One region of the Proteus columbae genome, then DNA from elsewhere that is predicted to be linked to it. Evidence: predicted binding sites of a transcription regulator. Region 1 holds the regulator's gene; each other region holds the start of a gene.
What was found. Region 1 encodes Fur, which represses iron uptake genes when iron is present. Its sites were predicted from a motif close to ATAATAATGAGAACNACTATCAA; they were not measured.
Positions count from the first base shown of each region.

Region 2: the regulator Fur is predicted to act here: its motif matches at 1,935-1,957, upstream of F1325_RS13200 (TonB-dependent hemoglobin/transferrin/lactoferrin family receptor).
Region 3: the regulator Fur is predicted to act here: its motif matches at 2,382-2,404, upstream of sufA (Fe-S cluster assembly scaffold SufA).

Region 1 covers NZ_CP043925.1:1,099,365-1,103,630, reverse strand. The annotation lists gene ybfF (esterase) at 1-688, shown strand, start outside; gene ybfE (LexA regulated protein) at 900-1,208, shown strand; gene fldA (flavodoxin FldA) at 1,482-2,009, shown strand; gene fur (ferric iron uptake transcriptional regulator) at 2,199-2,645, shown strand; gene F1325_RS05100 (DUF817 domain-containing protein) at 2,774-3,613, opposite strand; gene chiP (chitoporin ChiP) at 4,175-4,266, opposite strand, start outside.
Region 2 covers NZ_CP043925.1:2,756,655-2,760,920, forward strand. The annotation lists gene F1325_RS13200 (TonB-dependent hemoglobin/transferrin/lactoferrin family receptor) at 1-1,909, opposite strand, end outside; partial or broken gene F1325_RS19405 (hypothetical protein) at 2,084-2,173, opposite strand; gene F1325_RS13205 (PhzF family phenazine biosynthesis protein) at 2,943-3,830, opposite strand; gene F1325_RS13210 (histidine phosphatase family protein) at 3,898-4,266, opposite strand, start outside.
Region 3 covers NZ_CP043925.1:1,755,910-1,760,175, reverse strand. The annotation lists gene sufC (Fe-S cluster assembly ATPase SufC) at 1-403, opposite strand, end outside; gene sufB (Fe-S cluster assembly protein SufB) at 448-1,950, opposite strand; gene sufA (Fe-S cluster assembly scaffold SufA) at 1,968-2,336, opposite strand; gene F1325_RS08500 (hypothetical protein) at 2,755-3,375, opposite strand; gene menI (1,4-dihydroxy-2-naphthoyl-CoA hydrolase) at 3,550-3,963, opposite strand; gene ydiJ (D-2-hydroxyglutarate dehydrogenase YdiJ) at 3,960-4,266, opposite strand, start outside.

The DNA.
Region 1 (4,266 bases):
TGATCTCAATAATTTAGGTGTTTTAGGTCGTGCACTTCGTCAAGATAATACCGTGATACAAATTGATGTGCGTAACCATGGACACTCTCCTCATAGCGAAAGTATGAATTATCAAGATATGGCGCAAGATGTGCTCGCATTGCTTGACAGTTTAACTATCTCAAAAGCCATTATTATTGGGCACTCAATGGGAGGCAAAATTGCGATGGCGATGACAGCATTAGCTCCCGAACGTATTGCAAATATTGTTGTGATTGATATGTCACCCGTTACTTATAACGTTCGCCGCCATGACAAAATTTTTGCAGCGCTTGAAGCCGTAACAGAAGCTAAAGTCACACGTCGTCAAGATGCTGTGGAAATCATGCGTCCTTTTATTAAAGAGGAAGGTGTGATCCAATTTTTACTCAAATCATTCAAAAATGGTGAGTGGCTATTTAATTTACCTGCAATAAAAAATGCTTATTCAGATATTATTGGCTGGCAAGAGGTGCCGGCTTGGCATCATCCTGTATTATTTATTCGTGGCGGTTTATCACCTTACATTTTAGATGAGTATCGTGAAAACATCGCTCGTCAATTTCCGCTCGCGACCGCCTTTGTTGTCGCAAATACAGGGCATTGGGTACATTCAGAAAAGCCAGATACCGTTATTAAGGCTATTCGTCGTTTTTTAGAGAAAGCTTAGTTAATAAACTTAACAGCTTAAAATAACGTCACTGAAAAATGATAATTTAGTAGAATGTATAATTATTGTGCTTAAAAATAGCGTCTGTTGATAAAAAGACCAAATCACAATAAGTTAAACTCAGGAAGCAGTGGCGAGACATCACTATGTGGGGTATTATTGGGCGTTTCGCAATTGAGTCATTGGTATACGCCCTTTCACAGCAAAATTTATGGCAAAAGAACAAACTGATCGCACCACACTGGATTTGTTCGCAGATGAACGCAGACCTGGGCGACCTAAAACAAACCCGCTTTCTCGGGATGAACAGCTTAGAATTAATAAACGCAATCAATTAAGACGTGACAGAGTTAATGGTTTACGTCGAGTTGAGTTAAAATTAAATGAAGATGCTGTAAATGCTCTCAATGAGTTGGCGACAGAAAGAAACGTCAGTCGTAGTGAACTTATTGAAGAAATATTACTAGAGCAATTGGCGCAAAATAACGCCTTAAAAATGCATCAAAACAAGAATAGTTAGCAGATAAACCACACAAATTCGACAGAATTAGCCTGCTATTTTCGTCAAAATACGTTTTTAGTTTTCTATTATGAAAACACAATGCTTATCTTTCACTAGTAATTGTTCAAACACAGACAAATATACTCTAAATATTTTGAAGTGTAGCTAGGTGACAAGTGAATGAATCACTAGAAACATACAAGAAGTATGTGACTTGTGGAAATATACGTAGTCAATAACGCTACAATTTGAAATATAACGAATTTAGAATAAAAGAGGTTATCTCACTTTATGGCAATCATAGGAATATTCTTCGGCAGTGATACTGGCAACACTGAAAATATTGCCAAAATGCTTCAAGAAAGACTGGGCGCTGATAATGCCGAAGTTCATGATATTGCAAAATCCAGTCAAGAAGACATCGAAGCGTTCGATATTCTGTTACTAGGTATTCCTACTTGGTATTATGGTGAAGCACAATGTGATTGGGATGATTTTTTCCCAACACTAGAAGATATTGATTTCAATGGTAAGCTTGTTGCACTATTTGGTTGTGGTGACCAAGAAGACTATGCAGAATATTTCTGTGATGCAATGGGTACTATCCGCGATATTATTGAACCTCGTGGTGCAGTTATCGTAGGACATTGGCCAACCGAAGGTTATCATTTCGAAGCCTCTAAAGGGCTTGCAGATGATAATCATTTTATCGGCCTTGCGATTGATGAAGATCGTCAACCAGAATTAACCGAAGAGCGTGTTGACGCTTGGGTTGCTCAAATCAAAGAAGAAATGAGCCTAGACGAAATTTTGGGATAATATAAATACTCAATATTGAGAATGATAATTATTCAATGGTGTGCTAAGATAGTGTGATAGGTGGGGTGTTTATTTTTAAATATCATGCCTATAATCAATGAGGTTATTTATTCACCCGAGTATTAATGAATAAAGCCCATTTGTGAGCACAAAAATTAAATTCACCATTAGCAACAGGATTAAATCCGCATGACCGACAATAATAAAGCGTTAAAAAATGCTGGGTTAAAAGTTACACTTCCTCGCTTAAAGATCTTGGAAGTGCTCCAGGATCCTGAGTGCCATCATGTCAGTGCTGAAGATCTCTACAAAAAACTTATCGATATCGGTGAAGAGATTGGTCTGGCAACAGTGTATCGCGTCTTAAACCAATTTGATGATGCTGGTATTGTTACCCGACATAATTTTGAAGGTGGTAAATCAGTATTTGAATTAACTCAACAACACCATCATGACCATTTAATTTGTCTTGATTGTGGCAAAGTTATTGAGTTTACAGACGATGCAATTGAATTACGCCAAAGAAATATCGCTGAACGTCATGGTATCAAACTTTCCAATCATAGCCTTTATTTATATGGCCATTGTGCTGAAGGTAATTGTAAAGAAGATAGCCACGCACATGATGAGAAATAATTCATTCTGGATAATCTCTCAGTAAAAAAAAGGAACTGTGAACAGTTCCTTTTTTATTGGCTCCCGCTATGAACCTCAATATTATCGTGTAATGACGTCACCTTAAAGATAACATAAGCTATATCAATTCACTTCGTCACACTAATACTGTGTTTGATATGTTTTAAATGCACCACTATCGTAAAAGTAACAATAACTAACAGTGACCAAGAGCCCCACTTCCCTGCATGCACGGCAGACCAAGCACCAATTTGGTTTGGATATTGCCAAACACCGAAGAACGTACCAAAATTCTCAGCAAGCCAAATAAAGAAACCAATCAGAATAAAAGCAAGTAATAAGGGCATTTTTCGCTCTGTATCATAAGGCGTAAAATAAACCACACTACGAGCATAAAGACCTAAAATAAAGGCCGTTAAATACCAACGATAATCACCAATAAAATGATGAGAAAAGAAATTAATATAAATCGCAAGTGCAACCAATGTTGCCAGCCAATAAGGTGGATAATGTTCAATTCGTACCTTTAAAAAACGCCATGCTTGAATTAAATAACTCCCCACAGCCGAATACATAAAGCCTGTAAATAATGGGACTTCCCACAATTTCGTGTAAGCAAAATCAGGGTATTTCCATGAACCAATTGCCGCTGATGTTTTAAATAACTCCATCACAAAACCAACAATGTGGAAAAAACAAATCGCTTTTAATTCATCCCATGTTTCTAGCTTTCCCCACACCATCCATAATTGAAAAGCGATAGCGAGAATAAGCAGTACATCATAACGAGGTATACCAAAGACACCTTTACTTGGCGTTGCAAATAAAATAAAAAAGAAAAATCCCGCAAATAAACAAGAACGCGCCTCTTTCACACCAAAAAAAAGAAATTCAACAATAAATCGTTTTATACCTTTAAAGGGCTTCAATGGTGGTTCTAATAAAAAATCATCCAATCGCTTTAACATGCTTCTTCCTGAAAACTCGCATTATCGAACAGCCTTCAATGCGGAATAATACATAAGGTGAGATAAAATGAATGGTAAGAAATCTGCCATAGAATAAAAAAACGTACAAGGATGAAAAGGACGAAAAAAAAGAAAGGAATGAAAAAATAAAGGTATTTCCCCCCCACTACGATACCCACTCTGACTGCCTTTACTTAGGGTAAATACCTTACGCAAATTCTGCGAAATAACTGAAGCACAAGAGATAAACATAACCCACTCACATTTATCTCAGACGACATGACATGACGACTTTACTTCATTACTTTTACTACATTACTTTTACTACATTACTTTTACTACATACTGCGATTTTAAAACGACTCTTTACTTCGACTCTTCTACTTCTTACTACTGTTGCTGACAACTTCACTTTATTAACGAGACTTATTTGTAAGGTTCTTCTTAATTAATGCATCTCTATCTTTCTACTAGTTATTTTTACTTATCGTAATCGTATTTAGCTTTTTTAGTTTTATTCAGGATAAAGTGCAATTAATACACTTTATCCTTATGCTGATATTAGAAAATAGTGAATGGCATTATCACGTTAAACTTAACGTCTTTTTCATCTTGGAAGATATTACCAAAACCACCGTCATAACTTGGAATAT
Region 2 (4,266 bases), 1.7 Mb from region 1:
TATCATAAGATAAGGAAGAAACCCATTTAAAAGGTTGTACAGAAAGTAATGAATCTCCAGAAGCATCTTTTCCGCGTGTATAATTAAATGTATTACGCAATATATATGTATTATCTAAGCCGAATATTTTAGAAAGCCGAATTTCATTCGTTAGCTCAAAACCATAAACGTATGCTGAGGCAACATTACTATATTGAAGATGATTTTGTGGTAATGTTGGCTTATTCCAATAACTATCGCCCATATTAGGATCATACCACGGATTAGGAACTTGTTTTTCGCTCTGCTTAAGATCAATAAAGTTATTGTATTTAGTATAATATACATTTACTTTATTAAATAATTTATCATTATTATAACTTAATGATATTTCATTACTTAATCCTTTTTCTTGCTTTAAATTAGGGTTAGGCTCTAAGCGATTACGAGCATCATTACCTCCATAATCAAAATAAAGCTCTTGAGCTGTTGGAATACGAAAACCCTGCCCAATTTTATATTGGAAAGTATAATTTGGTGTTATGTTATAACTGGTTGATAATGCCAAAGATAAAGCCTGATAATGATTATCAGTGAGATCGCTATCTTTCGCTAAAGATAATTTAGCATTATCTGTATGATGAGAAACATTATCATATCTACTGCCTAAAACTACATTTAATTTGTCATCAAACATTTTTATTTCATCAACAAAAGCAATACTAATATCTTGAGTATATACAGGTCTGATGATGCTATAATTAGATTGATAAGGAACTTTAGGCTTTCCTAGATATTTAGTATCTATATTTTTATTGTTAATTGTTTTTGTAGAATATGAAGTTCGTAGTGCTAATGAGTGCGTTGTATTAAATAAAGATAATGGCATTAATACTATTTCATTATTAATAAACCTACCATATTGAATGATATTCCTACTATTTTCTTCAAAAATATCATAATAATGACCATTATAATGTTCATCAAACGTAGAGCTAAATGCTTTTTGTTCTATTTTTTGCCAATTAAAGCTTGTCGTCATACTGTCAATATATCTTTCTGGAGTCCACGTATCAGAGAGTGTATATCTAATTCTTTTTGATAAATCATCACCAGTACGATAATAGGAAGAAAATAAGTACCAAGATTTTTCATCTGTATATGTTTTACCCTCACTGTATTCAAAAGTAGCACCTATTTTATGGTTTTGAATACCTAATAGATTAATTTTTGATAGTAAAGAATGACGCGTTTTTTCTTGAGGATCTGGTGTTCCCCTAGCAGAACCGAATATATCATTTTCATGTTTATAATTATTAGTTTCATGCCCATTACGATAAACATATAAGAGCATCCCTTCTACATCTTGTTGGGAAGTTGCAATACCTATCGTTTGCATTTTTTCATTATTTTTAGAAGTATAAACACTACGAGAAACAAATCCCCAATTACCTTCACTAATCAAATCAGCAGGATCTTTAGTAACGTATTTTACAGCCCCTCCTAATGCTCCACTACCTGAAAATATAGAATCAGCACCCTTAGATATAATTACAGACTTTAAATGTTCTGTTTCGATATCATTCATACTTCCATTAAAATAACCATAACCTTTATAAATGGTATTATCGAAGGTTTCTGCTTGAGGGATATCATCAACCTGTATAGCAACACGATCTTTATCAACACCTCTTATTGCATATCCATTATTACCAAAACGTCCTTCGGATGAGACACCGACACCAGGAAGATGGCGAACAATATCTTCCATGCTAAATATTAAATTTTTTTCCAATTGTTCTGAATTTAATGTTTTTTCATTAATTTTTTCTTCTTTTTTTTCAATCACATAAAGAACATCTTCAGATATAGCTTTATTATTAAAAAAAACTATCGAGGTAACAACTAGATAGAGTAACGTTTTTTTCATAAACACTCCTTAATTAAGGTATTGAATGATAATTATAATCATTATCATTCAATTCAATAAAAGGAATTGTAATACAATTGAAAATTTAGTTGTTTTATCTAATTAATAACAAATTAATTATATTTATGTTTACATATATTAATTTAAATGCATTCTTTAAGAATAAAAAAACACAAAATCATAAGCTGCAGTCTTAACCTCAATTGCCTCTTCCATACCTTTAATAATTAAATCAGCTAATTCACTCCACCTCATATGGCGTAGCCATTATATATCGCCATTACTTTTAACTATCTGTTTATGTTGTTTTATGAAAATCACTGGTAAGCCTATTACAAACGTCAAGATATGTCTGATAAACGGGCTTATCATCGAACAACACTCTATCACCATCATTGAAACCATCAATCTCATTACTTGCGAAAAGGAGAGAACTGGTAATCAACAATATATACCCCCATAGCCCCTGTTTTTACTGTTACCCATACTGTTCCTTGGTTTTCGATTTTGAATTGCTAATACAAAGTAATTTCCACCGTTCTGTAGAAATTTTTTTATCCATATACCGTAGTCACATCGGCCAAATTGGTTAGTGCTAAAGCCCGGTGATGTGATCTCATATTCAGTTTGAATATCAAAATACCCACAATGATATTTCTTTATGGCAGAAAAATAGGTACTGCAAAGGTAATGTAACGACATCTAAAGCTAATGTCACAGGAAGTAATACTCGGGCAATTTTTTCCCCAAACGAGTTTGATTTAGTATGATTAATTTAACACAACTCACCAAACTAGATTTACGTTGGAACAACTTCACCAAAGAACCATCAATAATAAACAAATTAAGAAATAATGGATGTATTGTTTTTATATAAAAATTAATTAATTATATATTTATTCTCGACTATAAAAATAATTTTCCAGTGGTTCTTCCTATTTTAGGATAGATACACTGGATTTATTTTATAGCTAGGATCAAATCGGATTTCAATTTTAAATAAGTTTTCGAAATTAAAAATCTTTTATTTTCTCTAAAGAGTAATAATCTTCGTGCCTATCATTGTCGCTTTTCCACCCACTCTAACTCGACTAATTGTATTTTCTGTTGAATCAATAATAACGTGAATAAGAGAGGAACATTGCATTGCACGCCCTTGCTCTAATAAAAAATGTGTTTGATGAGGGAAAACATGCTTAACAAGATAGCAGCCTAAAGCGCCACTAGAACTCCCTGTTGCAGACTCTTCATTGATGCCATATAAAGGCGCAAAGTTACGACAATGAGCAGTGATTTCTTTATCTTGGCTAAACTCAAAAACATGAAAACCAATAGTATTAAATTCACGACTTAAGTTTGCAATTGCTTCAAAATTAGGTTTTAGCGTATCTAATTTCCCAAATTGTACAGGGATCAAAATATCAGGTAGTCCCGTTGAAAATATCTCAATGGGTAAGCCTGTTTCTGAAATAGTTTCGCAATTTATTCCCAGTGCTGCAGCCACTGCATCGATATTTGGAGCTTGTCGTGAAACTGGCAGTGTTTGCTCCATAACGACATTTTCATCATCAATTGCGACGCTTAAAATACCTGCTTTCGTTTTTTGTGTGTAATGGCCAGAAGCCAATAAGTTGAGTGAAGATAAAGTAAAAAATACCGCTAATGTCGCATGACCACAAAAATCGACCTCTCCTTCAGGAGTAAAAAAATCAACTTTAAAATCAGTCTCTTCACCTTGATAAACAAAAGCTGTTTCAGAAAACCCAACTTCTTTCGCGATAGCAATTTTCTGCTCATCACTTAATTGAGGAGGGTTAAGTACCACGCCAGCAGGATTGCCACCTTTATTATTTCGAGTAAATGAGTTTACAAGGTGTACTTTGATCTCGTGCTCTACTGAGCGTATAGCTTCATTTTGCATATATTTCCCGCATTGCTTCGAATAGCATTAAATCTGTGTATAAAAATAGAGTGTTATAAAATACGCATTAATTAGGGCAAACTTCTGACACGCCATCTAGCCCTTGTTGTCTTTGTTCAAATACGACGCTTTTTTTATCCCCTTCTCGGATAATTTTTAAGATATAAATACTATCAAAATCACTACTTTTCCATTTAGGAATTAATTTAGGATCGCCTCCCTCTTGTTTCATAATATCTCGCGCAACCTTGGTTAAATTATCATGCTCCCATGCAATAAAAATAACCGAATTTTCATACTGTTGACTTAACAGTTCCTCACGTAATGCTTTTATCTCTTTAGCATGATATTGAAGATGAATAGGCAATGAGGTTTTAATAGCGATAGGTGAAATCGTTTGGAGTGAACGCAATGAATTCCCTAACTTACTCTGTTT
Region 3 (4,266 bases), 660 kb from region 1:
GTGGCATATCTAGCAATTTAATTTTATCTTCAATAAAATCTTCAAAATCAAAGCGATCTAATGGCTCTTGACCACGATATTCTCTCACTGCATTTACAGAAGATTGTAAGAAAAATTGATTGCTGACACCGGGTATTTCAACAGGATATTGAAATGCCATAAAGATGCCTTCACCTGCGCGATCTTCTGGTTCTAATTCCAATAAATCTTTATTTTTAAAGGTGATTGAACCTTCATCGACTTCATATTCATCACGACCAGCAAGTGTTGCTGATAAGGTACTTTTACCCGAGCCATTTGGCCCCATAATCGCGTGAACTTCACCTGCACGAACCTGCAAATCTAATCCTTTTAGGATCTCGTTGCCTTCAACACTGACATGTAAATTTTTAATCTCTAACATAATATATGCCTTCGGTATCTTTATACTCAGAATTTGGTTAATAGTTAACCGACGCTATGTTCTAAGCTGATTGCTAATAATTTTTGTGCTTCCACAGCAAATTCCAGCGGTAATTCTGAGAACACATCTTTACAAAACCCGTTTACAATCATTGAGATTGCATCATCTTCGCTTAATCCACGCTGACGACAATAGAACAACTGATCCTCACCAATACGTGACGTTGTCGCTTCGTGTTCAAGCTGTGCTGAGTTGTTCATTACTTCAACATAAGGGAAAGTATGCGCACCGCACTGCGTACCAATTAACATGGAATCACATTGGGTAAAGTTACGGGCATTTTGCGCACTAGGGAGTACTTTTACGAGTCCACGGTAACTGTTTTGGCTTTTACCTGCAGAAATACCTTTAGAGATAATGGTTGATTTGGTATTTTTGCCGATATGGATCATCTTAGTGCCCGTATCTGCTTGTTGATTGCCATTGGTTAAGGCAACAGAGAAAAATTCAGCGCTTGAATTATCCCCTTTTAAAATCACACTTGGATATTTCCATGTGATCGCAGAACCGGTTTCTGATTGCGTCCATGACATTTTGGCGTTTTCGCCTTCGCAAATAGCACGTTTAGTCACAAAATTAAGAATGCCGCCTTCACTATCGCCACCAGAGAACCAGTTTTGCACAGTAGAGTATTTTACTTCGGCATCTTTATGGATAATAACTTCAACCACAGCGGCATGAAGCTGATAGCTATCACGAACAGGTGCTGAACAACCTTCGATATAACTGACGTAACTACCTTCATCAGCAACCAAAATAGTTCGTTCAAATTGACCTGTTTGAGCCGCATTAATACGAAAATAAGTCGATAATTCCATTGGGCAACGAACCCCTTTTGGAATATAGACAAAAGTACCATCAGATGCGACCGCAGCGTTTAATGCAGCAAAGTAGTTATCATGGCTTGATACAACGGTGCCTAAATATTGGCGCACTAAATCAGGATATTCTTGAATAGCTTCGCTAAATGAACAGAAAATAATGCCATGTTCAGCAAGCTCTTCACGATATGTTGTTGAAACGGAAACAGAATCAAAAATAGCATCAACAGCAACGGCTTGCCCTTCTCTTACAGGTACACCGAGTTGGTTAAAAGCATCTTCAACTTCTTTGGTTAAATAATCTTGCGTGGCTTGTTTATCACTCATAACAGCTTCATTCGAGCCACCAGCACAACTGCCATTAGCACAACATGAACTACAAGATGGCGCTGAATAATAGCTATAATCTTGATAATTAAGCGATGGATAATCTGCTTTTAGCCAATGAGGCTCTTCCATTTCTAACCAATGGCGATAAGCATCTAAACGAAATTCCAGCATCCACTCTGGTTCGTTTCTTTTTGCCGATATTGCACGTACAACCGCTTCGTTTAATCCTTTTTCTAAGGTATCGGTTGAGATATCGGTATAAAAACCTTCTTTATAGTGGTGATCGCTTAGCCATCCCTGAACTTCATCACCAATTTCAACATTGCTCTGAGACATAATCTGACTTCACTATGTTATACCCCGAAGCTCTCACCACATCCGCAGACGTTTTGAGCTTTAGGATTATTAAATTTAAACATTTGATTAAGTCCTTCACGAACATAATCAACAACCAACCCATCGATAAATGGCATTGCTTTTAATGAGACAAAGAGTTTTGCTCCATTATGTTCATAAACAAGATCATCATCATTTGGGGCAGTAGCGAGTTCAATAACATAACCATACCCTGTACAACCAGAGGGTTTAATACTTAAGGAAAGCCCTTGTTTTTCTGGGTTTTTCTCAACTAAATGGCAGATATGCTTTGCTGCATTATCCGTTAATACAATGCCTTGCCAAGCTGTGTCATTAAGAGAAAAAGTTTCAACGTTGTTTGTCATTTCTGACCTCATTTCGAAAGGAGATTGATATCTTTCCTGACACTAATGGTAATGATAACCCTTATCACTTCAACCATGTCTTTTGAAAGGATATTCTATAAATGTGTATTTTTTGTTCTATTTTTAGGGTTACCTTGTTAACAATTAATGTTAACGCAATGTAATATAACACTTTTCCGCTCTTTCATTACAAAAAATAAAACTTTTAATTTTTCTTATATTTCGCACAATACGCACATAAGTTGCAATATAAATACACTTTATATGTTATCACTGAAATTTAGAGAAAAAAGCATAAAAATGTATTTTTACATTACAGCCTATTAGCTCTGTTTACATTCACTTTTATGCTTATTATGAAGGATAAGATAGCACCACTTATGCGATGACCTCTTATTGGATTGTGTGCTCTTTGAACTTATTTACTGATAGTGATGGTTTGAATATATTTGTTTGTACATTCAAGGATTTGACTGTTTTTTTGTTTGTTCGATTGGCTATTGAAGTTGCTAATCAATTGTAGTTGCCATACTCGGTTCGTTTTAAGATCAGCCGCTAAAACACCTTCATAGCTCACATTCTCTTTTGCGTATTTCCCTTCAAAAAAGACATGTCGGCTTTCCACATTTGGGATAGTTAATGGTTTTATCAATGTGGATATTTCATTCATACCATCTATTACCGCAATATTATCAACTATGCCTTGTGCTCCCGCATCCACATCGTAACTCATTGCATCAATCATTTTAAAATAAACCAGACGAACTTCTGTCAAATCACAAATAGGCTCTGATTTATAAACCATCATTTCTGTTGTGACGTCCTGAATATTATCTGGTAATGATTTAAAATAATTTTCAGTATCTTCTCTGCTCATTGTAAATGAAGTGGGATAAGCCATATTAAAGCCAGAAACAGTTTGTACTGGAATATTACTTATATCATTACTCGTTTCAGAGGTAGAATTATTATCGCATCCGCTGATTAATAAACCTGCAATTAATAATACTGTAGTGTTGAATTTATAAATAGTTAACATTATTGATCGTCTTATCTTTTATTATGAAGATAATGATTATCATTAAAAATAAAATCTAAATAAAGAAATAATTCTATTTTCTCTCTCTATTTTTATTCTTTTTGACATTATCTATAAACATAAAAAAACGCACAAAGCGAGTATTTCACTTTGTGCATATGTCTTTTTTATTCTTTAAGAAATAACAGATGTTGTTAATCTAGAAATACACACTTGACGACCTTCATCATCAAATATTTCTATTGACCAAACTTGGTGTGAGCGCCCTAAATGAATAGGTTTGCATACACCTCTTACCTTACCGTCTCTAGCAGAACGAATGTGGTTAGCGTTAATTTCTAAACCCACAATTTTCTGTTCGCCTTCAGTACAAAGATAACCCGCAACAGAGCCCAATGTTTCAGCTAAAACAACAGAAGCACCACCATGCAAAAGCCCCAAAGGCTGCTTAGTACGATGATCAACCGGCATTGTTCCTTCAAGATAATCATCACCAAGGCAGGTCAATTCAATACCTAGATGACTCATCATATTATTTTGCCCAATATGATTAAGATGCTCAAGTGTCGTTTCACGTTTCCATATCATGGCATAATCTCCAAAAGTGCCTGTAGTGGGTGTTTTAGCTCAATATTATCAATACGTTTCACTTGACTACGACAAGAGTAACCGGTGCTTAAACAACGCATTGTTGGTAACGTTTTTAATGCATTACCCCATGAGAGTTGATAAATGCCCAACGAGTTTTCATAATTATTTAGTTCATGTCCATAAGTACCTGCCATTCCACAACATCCAGTGCTCACAAATTCGAGTTGCTGCCCATAACGTTGGAAAATAACCTGCCACTGTTTCATACTTTGTGGTAGTGCCGTCACTTCTGTACAGTGC